2 linked regions of the Thermoclostridium stercorarium subsp. stercorarium DSM 8532 genome follow. The protein of the gene in region 2 binds, or shares a complex with, the protein of the main gene of each other region. Links are inferred from orthologs where the notes say so. Each region holds a gene or a part of one and is shown on either strand. Other genes may lie near its edges.

The links.
Region 1: the proteins of rpsS (region 2) and rimM are in contact, whole or in part, in a crystal structure (PDB 3A1P), measured with the Thermus thermophilus proteins. The link is inferred for Thermoclostridium stercorarium subsp. stercorarium DSM 8532 from one-to-one orthologs. Residues at the interface, in WP_011173711.1 of Thermus thermophilus: Lys28, Arg29, Leu30, Lys32, Thr48, Gln56, His57, Val58, Pro59, Val60, Tyr61, Thr63, Met66, Glu73, Phe74, Pro76, Thr77, Arg78, Arg81, His83, Gly84, Lys85, Glu86, Ala87, Lys88, Ala89, Thr90, Lys91, Lys92, Lys93; in WP_008632437.1 of Thermus thermophilus: Val4, Glu5, Ile6, Gly7, Arg8, Arg22, Gly23, Glu24, Val26, Leu84, Glu85, Glu86, Gly87, Arg88, Tyr89, Tyr90, Tyr91, Phe92, Leu94, Asp111, Ile112, Leu113, Asp114, Ala115, Gly116, Ala117, Gln118, Asp119, Val120, Ile122.

The regions. Positions count from the first base shown.
Region 1 is NC_020134.1:1,418,879-1,424,305, reverse strand. What follows is about bases 1-2,742. They hold rimM (ribosome maturation factor RimM), read right to left. Parts: upstream 1,756-2,742; coding sequence 1,246-1,755; downstream 1-1,245. Other genes in these bases: tgt (tRNA guanosine(34) transglycosylase Tgt), read right to left, coding at 2,360-2,742; yajC (preprotein translocase subunit YajC), read right to left, coding at 1,811-2,161; trmD (tRNA (guanosine(37)-N1)-methyltransferase TrmD), read right to left, coding at 536-1,249; CST_RS06215 (replication-associated recombination protein A), read right to left, coding at 1-473. Outside these bases: more of tgt, read right to left, coding at 2,743-3,493; CST_RS06190 (LiaF transmembrane domain-containing protein), read right to left, coding at 3,585-4,112; CST_RS06185 (alpha/beta hydrolase), read right to left, coding at 4,201-5,031; tRNA preQ1(34) S-adenosylmethionine ribosyltransferase-isomerase QueA, read right to left, coding at 5,057-5,427. UniProt on the Escherichia coli protein: One of at least 4 proteins (Era, RbfA, RimM and RsgA/YjeQ) that assist in the late assembly stage of the 30S ribosomal subunit.
Region 2 is NC_020134.1:2,815,839-2,822,551, forward strand. What follows is about bases 3,218-6,077. They hold rpsS (30S ribosomal protein S19), read right to left. Parts: upstream 4,859-6,077; coding sequence 4,577-4,858; downstream 3,218-4,576. Other genes in these bases: rplP (50S ribosomal protein L16), read right to left, coding at 3,218-3,320; rpsC (30S ribosomal protein S3), read right to left, coding at 3,320-3,982; rplV (50S ribosomal protein L22), read right to left, coding at 3,999-4,475; rplB (50S ribosomal protein L2), read right to left, coding at 4,882-5,715; rplW (50S ribosomal protein L23), read right to left, coding at 5,837-6,077. Also shown: rplF (50S ribosomal protein L6), read right to left, coding at 1-206; rpsH (30S ribosomal protein S8), read right to left, coding at 322-720; CST_RS12310 (type Z 30S ribosomal protein S14), read right to left, coding at 751-936; rplE (50S ribosomal protein L5), read right to left, coding at 951-1,490; rplX (50S ribosomal protein L24), read right to left, coding at 1,513-1,857; rplN (50S ribosomal protein L14), read right to left, coding at 1,955-2,323; rpsQ (30S ribosomal protein S17), read right to left, coding at 2,417-2,674; rpmC (50S ribosomal protein L29), read right to left, coding at 2,699-2,899; more of rplP, read right to left, coding at 2,886-3,217; more of rplW, read right to left, coding at 6,078-6,190; rplD (50S ribosomal protein L4), read right to left, coding at 6,190-6,713. UniProt on the Escherichia coli protein: In the E.coli 70S ribosome in the initiation state it has been modeled to contact the 23S rRNA of the 50S subunit forming part of bridge B1a; this bridge is broken in the model with bound EF-G.

The DNA of each region.
Region 1 (5,427 bases), 1.4 Mb from region 2 along the record:
TTAAGCATAAATACCGTAGATCTTGAAATAAGCGCCTTGTTTACTTCAAAAAACGGATTTTCGGTTGTCGCCCCTATGAGAACAATACGGCCGTTTTCAACGTAAGGCAGAAGAGCGTCCTGCTGGGCCTTGTTGAACCTGTGAATTTCGTCTATAAAAAGAACGCACCGTCCTGACGGGTTTAAAAACTCGTTTGAGGTCTCTTCTATAATATCTTTTATATCCTTTACCCCGGCAGTTACGGCATTAAGCTGCCTGAAAACCGATTTTGTGCTGTTGGCTATGACTCTCGCCAGAGATGTTTTTCCTGTGCCCGGAGGTCCGAAAAGGATAATGGAAGATATCTGATCTGCCTGTATCATTCTGTACAGCAGTTTGCCTTTTCCTACGATATGCTCCTGGCCGACAAATTCGTCAAGGGTCCTTGGCATCATTCTGTAGGCCAGCGGTTCTCTCTTTTTATCCCTCGGCAATTAAACCACCTTTCTTTTTACCGGTATTTGCAAAAAAAGCGCACAGCAAATGATCAATTTTGCTAAATTTCAGTTTTTCCTTCTGTAATTTTCTTCATATACTTTTCGTATAAGTCGGGCCTTTTCCGTTTAGTCCTCTCCAGTTTCTGCTCAAAACGCCATTTCTGAATATTGGCATGATGTCCTGACAATAAGACGTCAGGTACTTTTCTTGACAGGAACACCGGCGGGCGAGTATACTGTGGGTATTCCAAAAGCCCGTCGGTATGGGATTCGTCTGACGTCGCACCCGGTGGCAGAACTCCTTCAACAAGACGGCTTACGCAGTCAATAAGCACCATTGCCGGAAGCTCGCCGCCTGTAAGGACGTAATCACCTATGGATATCTCTTCGTCCACGATCTCTTCAATAACGCGTTCGTCCACACCTTCATAATGACCGCAAAGGATTACAATATGTTTTTCCCGGGAAAGTTTTTTCGCAATATCCTGGGTTAAAATTCTCCCCTGCGGGCTCATATATATGGTAAGCGGCTTATAAGGAAGATCTTTGACCACATTCAGCCATGCATCATAAATGGGCTGCGGTGTCATAACCATTCCCGTGCCGCCGCCGTACGGATAGTCATCCGTTTTTTTATGCTTATCCTTTGAAAAATCCCTTATATTATGAGTTCTTATTGTTATAATGCCTTTTTCCCGTGCCCTGCCTATGATGCTTTCGGATAAAAAAGCATCAACGCTTTCGGGAAAAAGAGTCAAAACATCAAAAATCATCGTTCTATCAATCCTTCCGGAAGGACCACCTGAACTCTTTTGTTTTCAATATCCACTTTCAGAACGACATTCAGCAGAGCGGGTATCAGTATCTCTCCGTATTTACCGCCATTGACCACATATACGTCATTGCTTCCCGTCTGCAATACATCGGTTATTTTACCGAGATACTCGTCTCCCTCATAAACCTCGCATTCCAGAAGGTCGGCTATGAAAAATTCATTTTCATCAAGAGGACGGGCATTTTTCCTGTTGACCTTAAGCTCACAGTTTTTCAATTCGGCGGCCTTATCCATTGTGTCAATACCATGGAGCCTAATCAGCACGAAATTTTTGTGATACCGCACACTGTCAACGAAATATTCGGTCAGTTTGCCGTTCTTTTCAACCCAGACTATTTTCAGATAATCAAAACGGCTAATATCCGAAGTTGTGGGTATAACTTTCAGCTCACCATGCACACCATGAGTATTTGCCACTTTTCCAACGGTAAGATATTCAACCAATTTATTCTCCCTCCGTCAATAAAACCCCGACCTTGTCGAGCGGCCGGGGTTGCCATTATTCAGAGATTGGTTTTATTACTTCTTTAACAGCCCATTTCTTTATTGTTATTTTGGTCCTTTCGTTTCCGCTTTCAATGGTAAATTCATCATCCTTGATGTTTATAATTTTACCTGTAATACCTCCGATGGTGATAACTCTGTCGCCGACGATGGCGTTATTGATCATTTCGCGGGTTTCCTTTTCCTTTTTGCGCTGAGGCCTGATAAGGATAAAATACATAAGCACGAACATCAAAATCAGCGGACCGAATTGGATTAAAAACAGATAAAAACTGCTTACTTCAGGTACTTCTTCTGCGGCAGTGTTTGCAGCACTCTCGGCAAATGCTGTTAACAACCAGTTCATGTTATTTCTCCTTTCAATAATATAAAAATATGCATGCTTTTGTAAAAAAGGCATACAAAGCTCAGTCCCGTAAATACAGAAACATTATACACAATTAGTCTCACCAATTCAACCATTTATTGCTTTCAGCCCTTCCGCGCTCTGACATGAACCATACCTTTAACCAGGAATCCTCTGAAAATGAGGCATCCCTCCAAATTATATTCCTGTTTTTGTGTCGTAACCAAACTTCCTGAAAAACTCGTTTCTGAAATCACCCAGGCAATCATTCCTTATTGCTTCCCGGATATTTTCCATAAGCCTGATTAGGAAACGCAGGTTATGCCATGTGGCAAGCCTCAGCCCCAGCATCTCCCCTGCTTTGAAAAGATGCCGAATATATGCTCTCGTAAAATTTCTGCATACATAACAGTCGCATTCCTCGTCAATGGGTGAAAAGTCCTCTGCATATTTTGCATCCCTTATAATAATTCTGCCTTTTGACGTGAACACAGTCCCGTTTCTGCCGATACGCGTCGGCAGAACGCAGTCAAACATGTCTATACCGCGTATGCTTCCGTCTATAAGATAATCCGGGCTTCCCACTCCCATCAGATATCTGGGCTTGTTTTCGGGAAGATAGGGTACTGTTTTTTCAAGCATTTCCATCATTACTTCTCCCGGCTCACCTACGCTTAACCCTCCAATGGCGTAGCCCGGAAAATCCATGGCGGTGAGTTGCTTGGCGCTTTCTCTGCGCAAGTCTTCGTAGACACTTCCCTGGACAATTCCGAAAAGTGCCTGCTTTTCAGGGTTTTTATGGGCTTTAAGGCACCTTTCCGCCCACCGGGTAGTCATTTCCATTGATTTTTTCGCATATTCGTAATCGCACGGATAAGGGGCACATTCGTCAAATGCCATTATTATGTCGGAACCCAGAGCATTTTGTATTTCAATCGATTTCTCCGGAGACAGAAAATGTTTTGAACCGTCTATATGGGACCTAAAAGTAACCCCTTCTTCAGTAATATCACGCAGCTCAGCAAGGCTGAATACCTGAAAGCCGCCGCTGTCGGTCAGGATCGGCCTGTCCCAGTTCATAAAGCGGTGTAATCCACCTGCTTTTTTGATAAGCTCATGTCCGGGCCTAAGGTACAGATGGTATGTATTGCTCAGAATAATGCCCGCGCCTATTTCCTTTAACTCATCAGGAGACATTCCTTTAACCGTTGCCTGGGTCCCCACCGGCATAAAAACAGGAGTGTCAAAGCTCCCGTGAGGAGTATGCACCCTTCCGAGCCTCGCTCCTGTCTGTTTGCATACATGTATCAGTTCATAAGTTACCGCTGCCATTTAATACTCCTTTGCCAAAAACTTCGTTGCAGAAATAACTTGCATGTATTATATATTAGCCAAGTTTTTCATTGCGGTCAATTATTAAAAATCAAAAATCGCCATAGTTCTGATTGGATTCATGACCGTTTTTCCTGTCGTTAATTAGTATTATCACCCCGGCGATAATTAAACCAATTGGCAGAATAAATTTCGAAAAACCTCTTAAATTCCTTATTGTAAAAGTGAATAAAAACAATGAAAAACATGTCAGAATACCGACCGGGATCAACAGTCCTTTTTCTCTGTTTCCGAAATAATACAGTTCAAAAAGTCCTACCGCAGGCGCAAGAAAAACTCCAGGCCACATTACGTTGTAAATATCCCACAGTTCAGATGTTTGAAAAACAATACCCAGTGTTAGAAAAATACCTCCTGGAACCAAAAGCCCCACGTTTTTCCTGTCGGAATAATAACCGGCATGGAAGAGCACTGATACAAATATGAATATCAGCGGCCAGAATTTTGCCAAAAGCTCACCTATACTTGGAATTACACCGAAAGTACTGAGAGTAAGTAAAATCCCTATACATATCAGCGTAACTCCAAGTCCGAATTTCCCGTTTTTTCTGTTATCCATATTTCCAACCCTCCGTAAGGTCAATTTCTATGGATAACATTGTATAACGGTATTATGAAAAAGCCGTTAGCCGTTCATTAGAATTTAATTAAAATTTTTCGTTTTGTGAAAAAATACCGTCAAGCCACTCAATGCACAAATCAATCCATCCCGACACATGCGGGTATTCACCCATATTTCCGTTATCGGTCTCCTTATTTGCCAGTGACAGCCCATGCGGCCCGTATGGATAAATATGAAGTTCAAAAGGGATTTTATTTTTATGTAACGCCATTGCAAAAAGCAGGCTGTTTTCCACCGGGACTGACCTGTCTTCAACGGTATGCCATATAAACGCCGGAGGTGTTTTTTCCGATACGTGGTTTTCAAGCGACATTTCATTTATTAAAGCATCATCAGGATTTTCACCCAGCAAATTGTCCCTTGAGCCTTTATGGGCGAATTCCTTCATCGTTATTACCGGATAACCGAGAATCAGTGCATTGGGTCTGTTTTCCCCCAAAACAATCCCTTCCCTTTTTAGGTACGGTTTGTCGTAATGTACGCCAAGACTCGCAGCCAGGTGTCCGCCGGCCGAAAATCCGCATACGGCGATTTTATTTCTGTCTACATTCCATTCATCGGCATTTTCCCTTATAATACACATCGCTCTGGAAACATCCAAAAGCGGCTGAGGGTGACGGTTCGGAGCCACACTGTAATAAAGAATGAAAGCGTGGTATCCTTTGGCTGTAAACCGCATTGCAATCGGCTCTGCTTCCCTTGGTGAAGTATGGGTATATCCGCCGCCGGGACATATTAAAACAGCGCCCCTCTTTTTTTCACCTGAAAGAATATATGTTTCCATACAGGGTTCAAATCCGTTCAGTTCATTTTTTGTCAATATTCCGTCCCAGATTTTAATTTTCCTGTTAATCAACCTTATTTCCCCCTCACACGAAAAATCAAATTATAAACATGGCATCACCGAAGCTGTAAAACCGGTATTTCAGCTCTATTGCCTCCTTATAGGCATTAAGGACTTTTTCTCTGCCTGCAAAAGCGCTGACAAGCATAAGGAGTGTTGATTCAGGCAAATGAAAGTTTGTGATCAGCCCGTCTATGGCTTTAAATTTGTAACCCGGATAAATGAAAATGTCGGTTTCTCCCTCGGTCGGTCTGACAAAGCCGTTCTCATCCGCAACCGACTCCAGAACCCGGCAGCTTGTCGTCCCGACCGCAATAACCCTTCCTTTATCATTTCTCGTTTTGTTTATAATGTTACAGGCTTCCGCGTCTATTTTAAAGTATTCGGAATGCATTTTATGGTCTTCAA
Region 2 (6,713 bases):
CGGGTAAGGCCATGCAAAGCTTTATGCTTTTTCAGGTCAGAAGGTCTTTTAACAATTACCTGGTTACCTTCCTTTTCTATTGTCATGTCAGGGTGAAAAACCTGAGTGAGTGTTCCTTTCGGACCTTTAACAGTAACTTCATGTCCGTTAACTTTTACATCTACGCCTGCTGGTATAACTACCGGCATTTTTCCTACACGGGACATTAATTTTACACCTCCGTCCTTACATTGAAGATGGAATCTCCATTAATTCCATCCTTTTCAGAACTTTTCAGTTCATATGTTCTTTTATGTTCACCGACCTGTTATCGGTTACTGCTTACCATACAAAGGCAAGCACTTCTCCTCCGACACCTGCTTTTCTCGCAGCTTTATCGGTCATTACGCCTTTTGATGTGGATATAATAGCAATTCCCAGGCCTCCAAGCACTTTTGGAAGCTCGTCCTTTCCGGCATAAACCCTGAGCCCGGGTTTTGAAATTCTCTTAATTCCTGAAATGACACTTTTCTTGTTTTCTGTATATTTCAACGTTATGCGAATGATACCCTGTTTTTTGTCGTCTATTACGGTGAATCCCTTAATGTATCCTTCCTCCAGAAGGATTTCCGCTATTCTCTTTTTCAAATTCGACGCAGGAATATCTACCGTTTCATGCTTCGAATTCGCTGCATTCCTTATTCTTGTCAGCATATCAGCAATTACGTCGGTTGCATTCATTGGTTACGACCTCCTTCCGGTACTGAACTGTTACCAACTGGCTTTTCTCACGCCGGGTATCTGACCTTTATAAGCCAGGTCCCTGAAACACAGACGGCATACCCCGAATTTCCTCATATACGCATGAGGTCTTCCGCAAATTTTGCACCTGTTATAATAACGGGTTGAAAATTTGGGCTTTAATTTTTGTTTGTGAATTAATGATTTCTTTGCCAAACCATATACCTCCCTTAACGGCTGAATGGCATTCCTAAGAGTGCCAGCAGTTCTTTCGCCTCTTCGTCAGTTTTGGCTGTAGTAACAAAAGTAATATCCATTCCGCGTATTTTTTCAACTTTGTCAATGTCTATTTCAGGAAAAATCAGCTGTTCCTTTACGCCCAGCGAGAAATTGCCGCGTCCATCAAATGAATTGGGATTTATTCCCCGGAAGTCACGAACTCTCGGGAGGGCTATATTGAACAGCTTGTCAGCAAATTCATACATTCTGTTTCCTCTGAGTGTAACTTTGCAGCCGATGTTCATCCCCTGACGGATTTTAAAGTTTGAAATGGACTTCTTTGCCTTGGTCACCACAGGCTTTTGCCCTGATATTAACGCAAGTTCGTTAACAGCAGATTCCAGAGCCTTGGGATTGTCTTTTCCATCGCCAACACCCATATTGATAACTATTTTCACAAGCTTTGGTATCTGCATCGGATTTTTATAATTAAACTTCTCTTTCAGTGCCGGAGCAACCTCTTCCCTGTATTTGTCCAGTAATCTTGGCATTATCGGTTAACCTCCCTTCAAATTAGTCCCCGCTTTTCTTCAGAATATCGATAATCTCACCGCATTTCTTGCAAACACGGGCTTTCGAACCGTCTTCCAGAATCTTCTTTCCTACCTTTGTGGGAGCACCGCATTTGCTGCAAACCAGCATTACCTTAGCCGCGTATATCGGTGCTTCTCTGTGAATAATGCCACCCTGCTGGAGTTCGCTTCTCGGCTTAACATGTTTTGCCACCATGTTAACTCCTTCCACAATAACCATCTGCTTGGATGGCAGTACTCTCAATACCTTTCCCTTTTTGCCCCTGTCTTTTCCGTTAAGTATATAAACGGTATCACCTTTTTTTACATGAACTTTGTTTTTCAATTCACGTGCCTCCCCTCTCTCCGGTTTTTGCACTTTAACCTGTTCCTGTTTGCCCATTACGGTAAAACATCACAAAAACCGTTTTCTTTTTGTTTGCTTATATAACTTCGGGCGCTAAAGAAATAATTTTCATGAAATCCTTTTCCCTCAGTTCTCTGGCAACAGGTCCGAAAATACGTGTTCCTCTCGGACTTCCGTCATCCCTGAGAATAACTGCGGCATTTTCGTCAAATCTGATATATGAACCGTCGCTGCGTCTTACTCCCTTTACAGAACGGACCACAACAGCCCTAACAACTTCACCTTTCTTTACAACACCGCCGGGCGTTGCATCTTTAACAGAACAAACAATTACATCCCCTATATTTGCATATTTTCTCTTAGAGCCACCGAGTACCTTTATACACATAAGTTCTTTTGCTCCCGTATTATCGGCTGCCCTAAGTATTGTCTGCATCTGAATCATTTCAGGCACCTCCCTAAACCGATATTCAGCTTCCTTTTGCTGCACAGTCAATCTGAATTCGAACAAAATTTCCGATACTCATCAACAATACACTTATTTTGCTCTTTCAATTATTTCAACCAGGCGCCATCTTTTTTCCTTTGACAACGGTCTGGTTTCCATAACGCGCACTATATCGCCAACCCTGCAGATATTATTCTCATCATGAGCTTTCAGCTTAAGAGTTCTCTTCATCGTCTTTTTGTAAAGTGGGTGTCTTACGATGTTTTCTACGGCAACAACAATGGTTTTATCCATTTTATCGCTGACCACTCTGCCAACGCGGGTCTTTCTCAAATTTCTCTGAGCCATGCGGAACAAACCTCCTTCCGGTCATTAACGCTTAATTCCCAGTTCCTTTTCCCGTATAACGGTCTTCACACGGGCTATGTCCCTTTTAACGCTTTTCAGTTTCATCGGGTTATCCAATTGATTTGTTGCATGCTGAAAGCGCAATTTAAACAGTTCATTCTTTAATTCCTGTAATTCCTGCTGTAATTCAGCAATACTTTTTTCTCTCAGTTCACTTGCTTTCATTTGCTCCACCTACCTCTTCCCGTGCTACTACCTTGCATTTGATCGGCAATTTATGTGATGCAAGACGCAATGCTTCTCTGGCTTCTTCTTCCGGAATTCCTGCTATTTCAAACATAATGCGTCCCGGCTTTACAACCGCCACCCAGTATTCCGGTGCACCTTTACCGCTACCCATACGGGTTTCAGCCGGTTTTTTGGTTACAGGCTTATCAGGGAAAATTTTAATCCAAATCTTTCCGCCTCTTCTTACAAAACGGGAAATTGCGATACGCGCTGCCTCAATCTGGTTGCTGGTAACCCAGCCGGGTTCCAAAGCCTGAAGTCCATATTCACCGTATGCAATCACGTTACCACGTGTTGCCTTTCCCTTCATTCTTCCCCTCTGTACACGTCTGTATTTAACTCTTTTCGGCATTAACATTATCTGTCTCCCCCTTCCTTTTTGTCCTTTTTAGCGGGAAGCACTTCACCTTTGTATATCCAAACCTTAACACCGAGCTTGCCATATGTGGTATCTGCTTCTGCAAAACCGTAATCTATATCGGCTCTCAGTGTCTGAAGAGGAATTGTCCCTTCATGATAATGTTCTGTTCTTGCTATTTCCGCACCTGCAATACGCCCTGATACCGCAGTCTTTATTCCTTTCGCTCCGGCTTTCATGGCTCTCGACATTGCCTGTTTCATTGCACGGCGGAATGAAATTCTGCGTTCAAGCTGGCTGGCAATGGTTTCCGCAACTAACTGGGCATTCAGTTCCGGAACCTTTATTTCTGTAATGTTAATCAACACACTCTTTCCTGTGAGTTTTTCTATTTCCTTCCGGAGCTGCTCAATTCCCGTACCGCCTTTTCCAATCACAAGACCGGGTTTTGCGGTATGAATGTTCAGTTTTATTTTATTTGCGGCACGCTCAATTTCAATCCTTGCAATACCTGCAATATACAGCTTCTTCTTTATATACTTTCTGATGTTGTAGTCTTCGATCAGAAAATTGGCAAAATCCTTTTTCTCCGCGTACCATTTCGTGTCCCAGTCTTTAATAATTCCGATTCTAAGTCCGTGCGGATTAACTTTCTGGCCCATTAGAAAACCTCCTTATTTATGCCATTTCTCTCAACACCACAGTAATATGGCTGGTTCTTTTGTTTATCCTGTAAGCACGCCCGTGTGCCCTCGGTCTGATTCTCTTCATAGTCGGTCCCTGGGTTGCATAAATTTCGGCCACATATAAATTGTCGCGGTTCAGACCGTTGTTGTTCACGGCATTAGCTTCTGCAGATTTCAGCAGTTTTTCCAGGATTCCTGCCGCTCTCTTCGGTGTATATCTTAAAATGGCATAAGCCTCATCAAGTTTCTTGTTACGTATCAAATCAATAACCAATTTTGCTTTTCTGGACGACACCCTGACATTTCTCAATACGGCTCTGCCTTCATCCTTTCCAATGCCCAGAATTTTCTTCTCTTTTTTCGTGAGTATTGGAAGCTTTTCAGATTTTCTGCGTGCCTGCCGGTATTGAGCCAATATTTCGTCCTTTTTTTCCAGAAGTTCGTCCCTGGACATAACCTTTCTACCCACGTCGATTCCTCCTTTTGGCTTTGTACCGATATTTTACGTGGCTTCAAACCAGAACCCCGCTTAGGCTTCTGCATTTGTTGCTGTCAGTTTGACTTCAAAATTTATTTCAGTTTGCTGCTTTTTTCGTCCTTACCGTGACCCCTGAAGGTACGGGTGGGTGCAAACTCGCCTAATTTATGGCCAACCATATCTTCAGTTATATATATGGGAACATGTTTCCTTCCATCATGAACGGCAATGGTGTGCCCAACCATCTGAGGGAATATGGTAGACGCTCTTGACCAGGTTTTTATAACCTTCTTCTCACCTTTCGCATTCATTTCCTCAATCTTCTTCAGCAGACTTTCGCTAACAAAAGGTCCTTTTTTTAATGATCTACCCACAGAACAAACCTCCTCCCGATACCTTAAATGGCATTACGTCTCTTAATAATGAACTTGTCACTCAGTTTTCTCTTCTTCCTTGTCTTGTAACCCAATGTAGGCTTACCCCAAGGAGTAACAGGACTTGGCATACCAATGGGAGATTTTCCTTCTCCACCGCCATGAGGATGGTCATTCGGGTTCATAGCAGAACCGCGGACATGCGGTCTTCTGCCCAACCAGCGGCTTCTTCCCGCTTTACCTATGCTTACGTTTTCATGATCCACATTTCCAACCTGTCCAATGGTTGCCTTGCAATTCAAGCTAATCATGCGAACTTCACCGGAAGGAAGCCTTACCTGAGCATAGTTTCCCTCTTTTGCCATCAGCTGGGCCATATTGCCGGCCGCACGAACAAGCTGCCCGCCTTTTCCGGGTTTCAGTTCTATATTGTGAATAATCGAACCTATCGGAATATTTCTCAGCGGGAGTGCGTTTCCTACGCGTATGTCGACATTTTCTCCCGACATAACGGTATCACCGACTTTAAGACCAAGCGGGGCAAGAATGTACCGCTTTTCTCCGTCTGCATAGTGCAGAAGAGCTATATGCGCCGAACGGTTAGGATCGTATTCAATGGCTGCAACCTTTGCCGGTATATTGTCCTTATCCCTCTTGAAATCTATAAGTCTGTAATGTCTTTTCGCTCCGCCGCCACGGAACCTTACGGTTATTTTTCCGTAGGAATTTCGTCCGCCGGTTTTCTTAACAGGAACCAGCAAGGATTTTTCCGGTTCATGCTTTGTAATTTCCTCAAAGGTAGACACAGTCATATTTCTTCTTCCAGGAGAAGTTGGTCTGTATTTTTTTATTGGCATTACATTCACTCCTTTACGTTAATTGCATCTATCCGTTAGCAGGCCGACTGTATAACCTATTCAACCGAATAGCTGCAGCAATCTGCCTTCTTTACCGCGATTGCCCGTTATGAATTTAGTATTATTGCGCTCCACCGAATTCCTCAATTTCGGTCTTATATTTCTTAGCCACCGTTACAGGTTTGCCTTCCTTGTCAAGATAAGTTACAGGTTGAGGATTGGTATCGATTTTAACAATGGCTTTTTTCCATTTGGATGTTCTTCCCACATGCACACCCAGTCTTTTTTCTTTTCCTTTATAGTTAACGGTATTCACCGATAAAACCTTGACATTGAAAAGCTTTTCAACAGCATGCTTGATTTCTGTTTTTGTTGCTTTCGGATCCACAATAAAGGTGTATTTGCCCTGGGCCATGTTTTCATAGCTCTTTTCGGTTATATACGGACGGATAATAATATCCTCAGCAAGCTTCATTATGCGTACACCTCCTCAACCTTGGCAACAGCTGCCTTGGTGATAATGAACTTCTTGTATTTCAGTATATCGTAGGTGTTAATTGTATTTACAAGAGCTGTCTTTACATCGGGTATGTTCCTGGCTGATTTGATGACCTTTTCATCAACTTCAGGGAGCACCACCAATGCTGATTCATCGGCAACTTTCAGATTCTTCAAAATTTTTACAAATTCCTTTGTCTTGATTTCATCCATTACCAGTTCATCAAGAACTATAATGTTGTTGTCCAGTACCTTTGTGGTCAGTGCACTTTTCAGTGCAAGCCTCTTCAGTTTCTTGGGAATTGTGTAACGATAACTTCTCGGTTTCGGAGCAAAAGCCACACCGCCGCCTTTCCACTGAACGGCACGGATACTACCCTGACGGGCACGACCTGTACCTTTCTGCCTCCACGGCTTTCTGCCACCGCCCCGTACTTCACTTCTGGTCTTGGCTGATTGCGTTCCCTGACGTGTGTTGGCCAGATGGTTGACTACCGCGG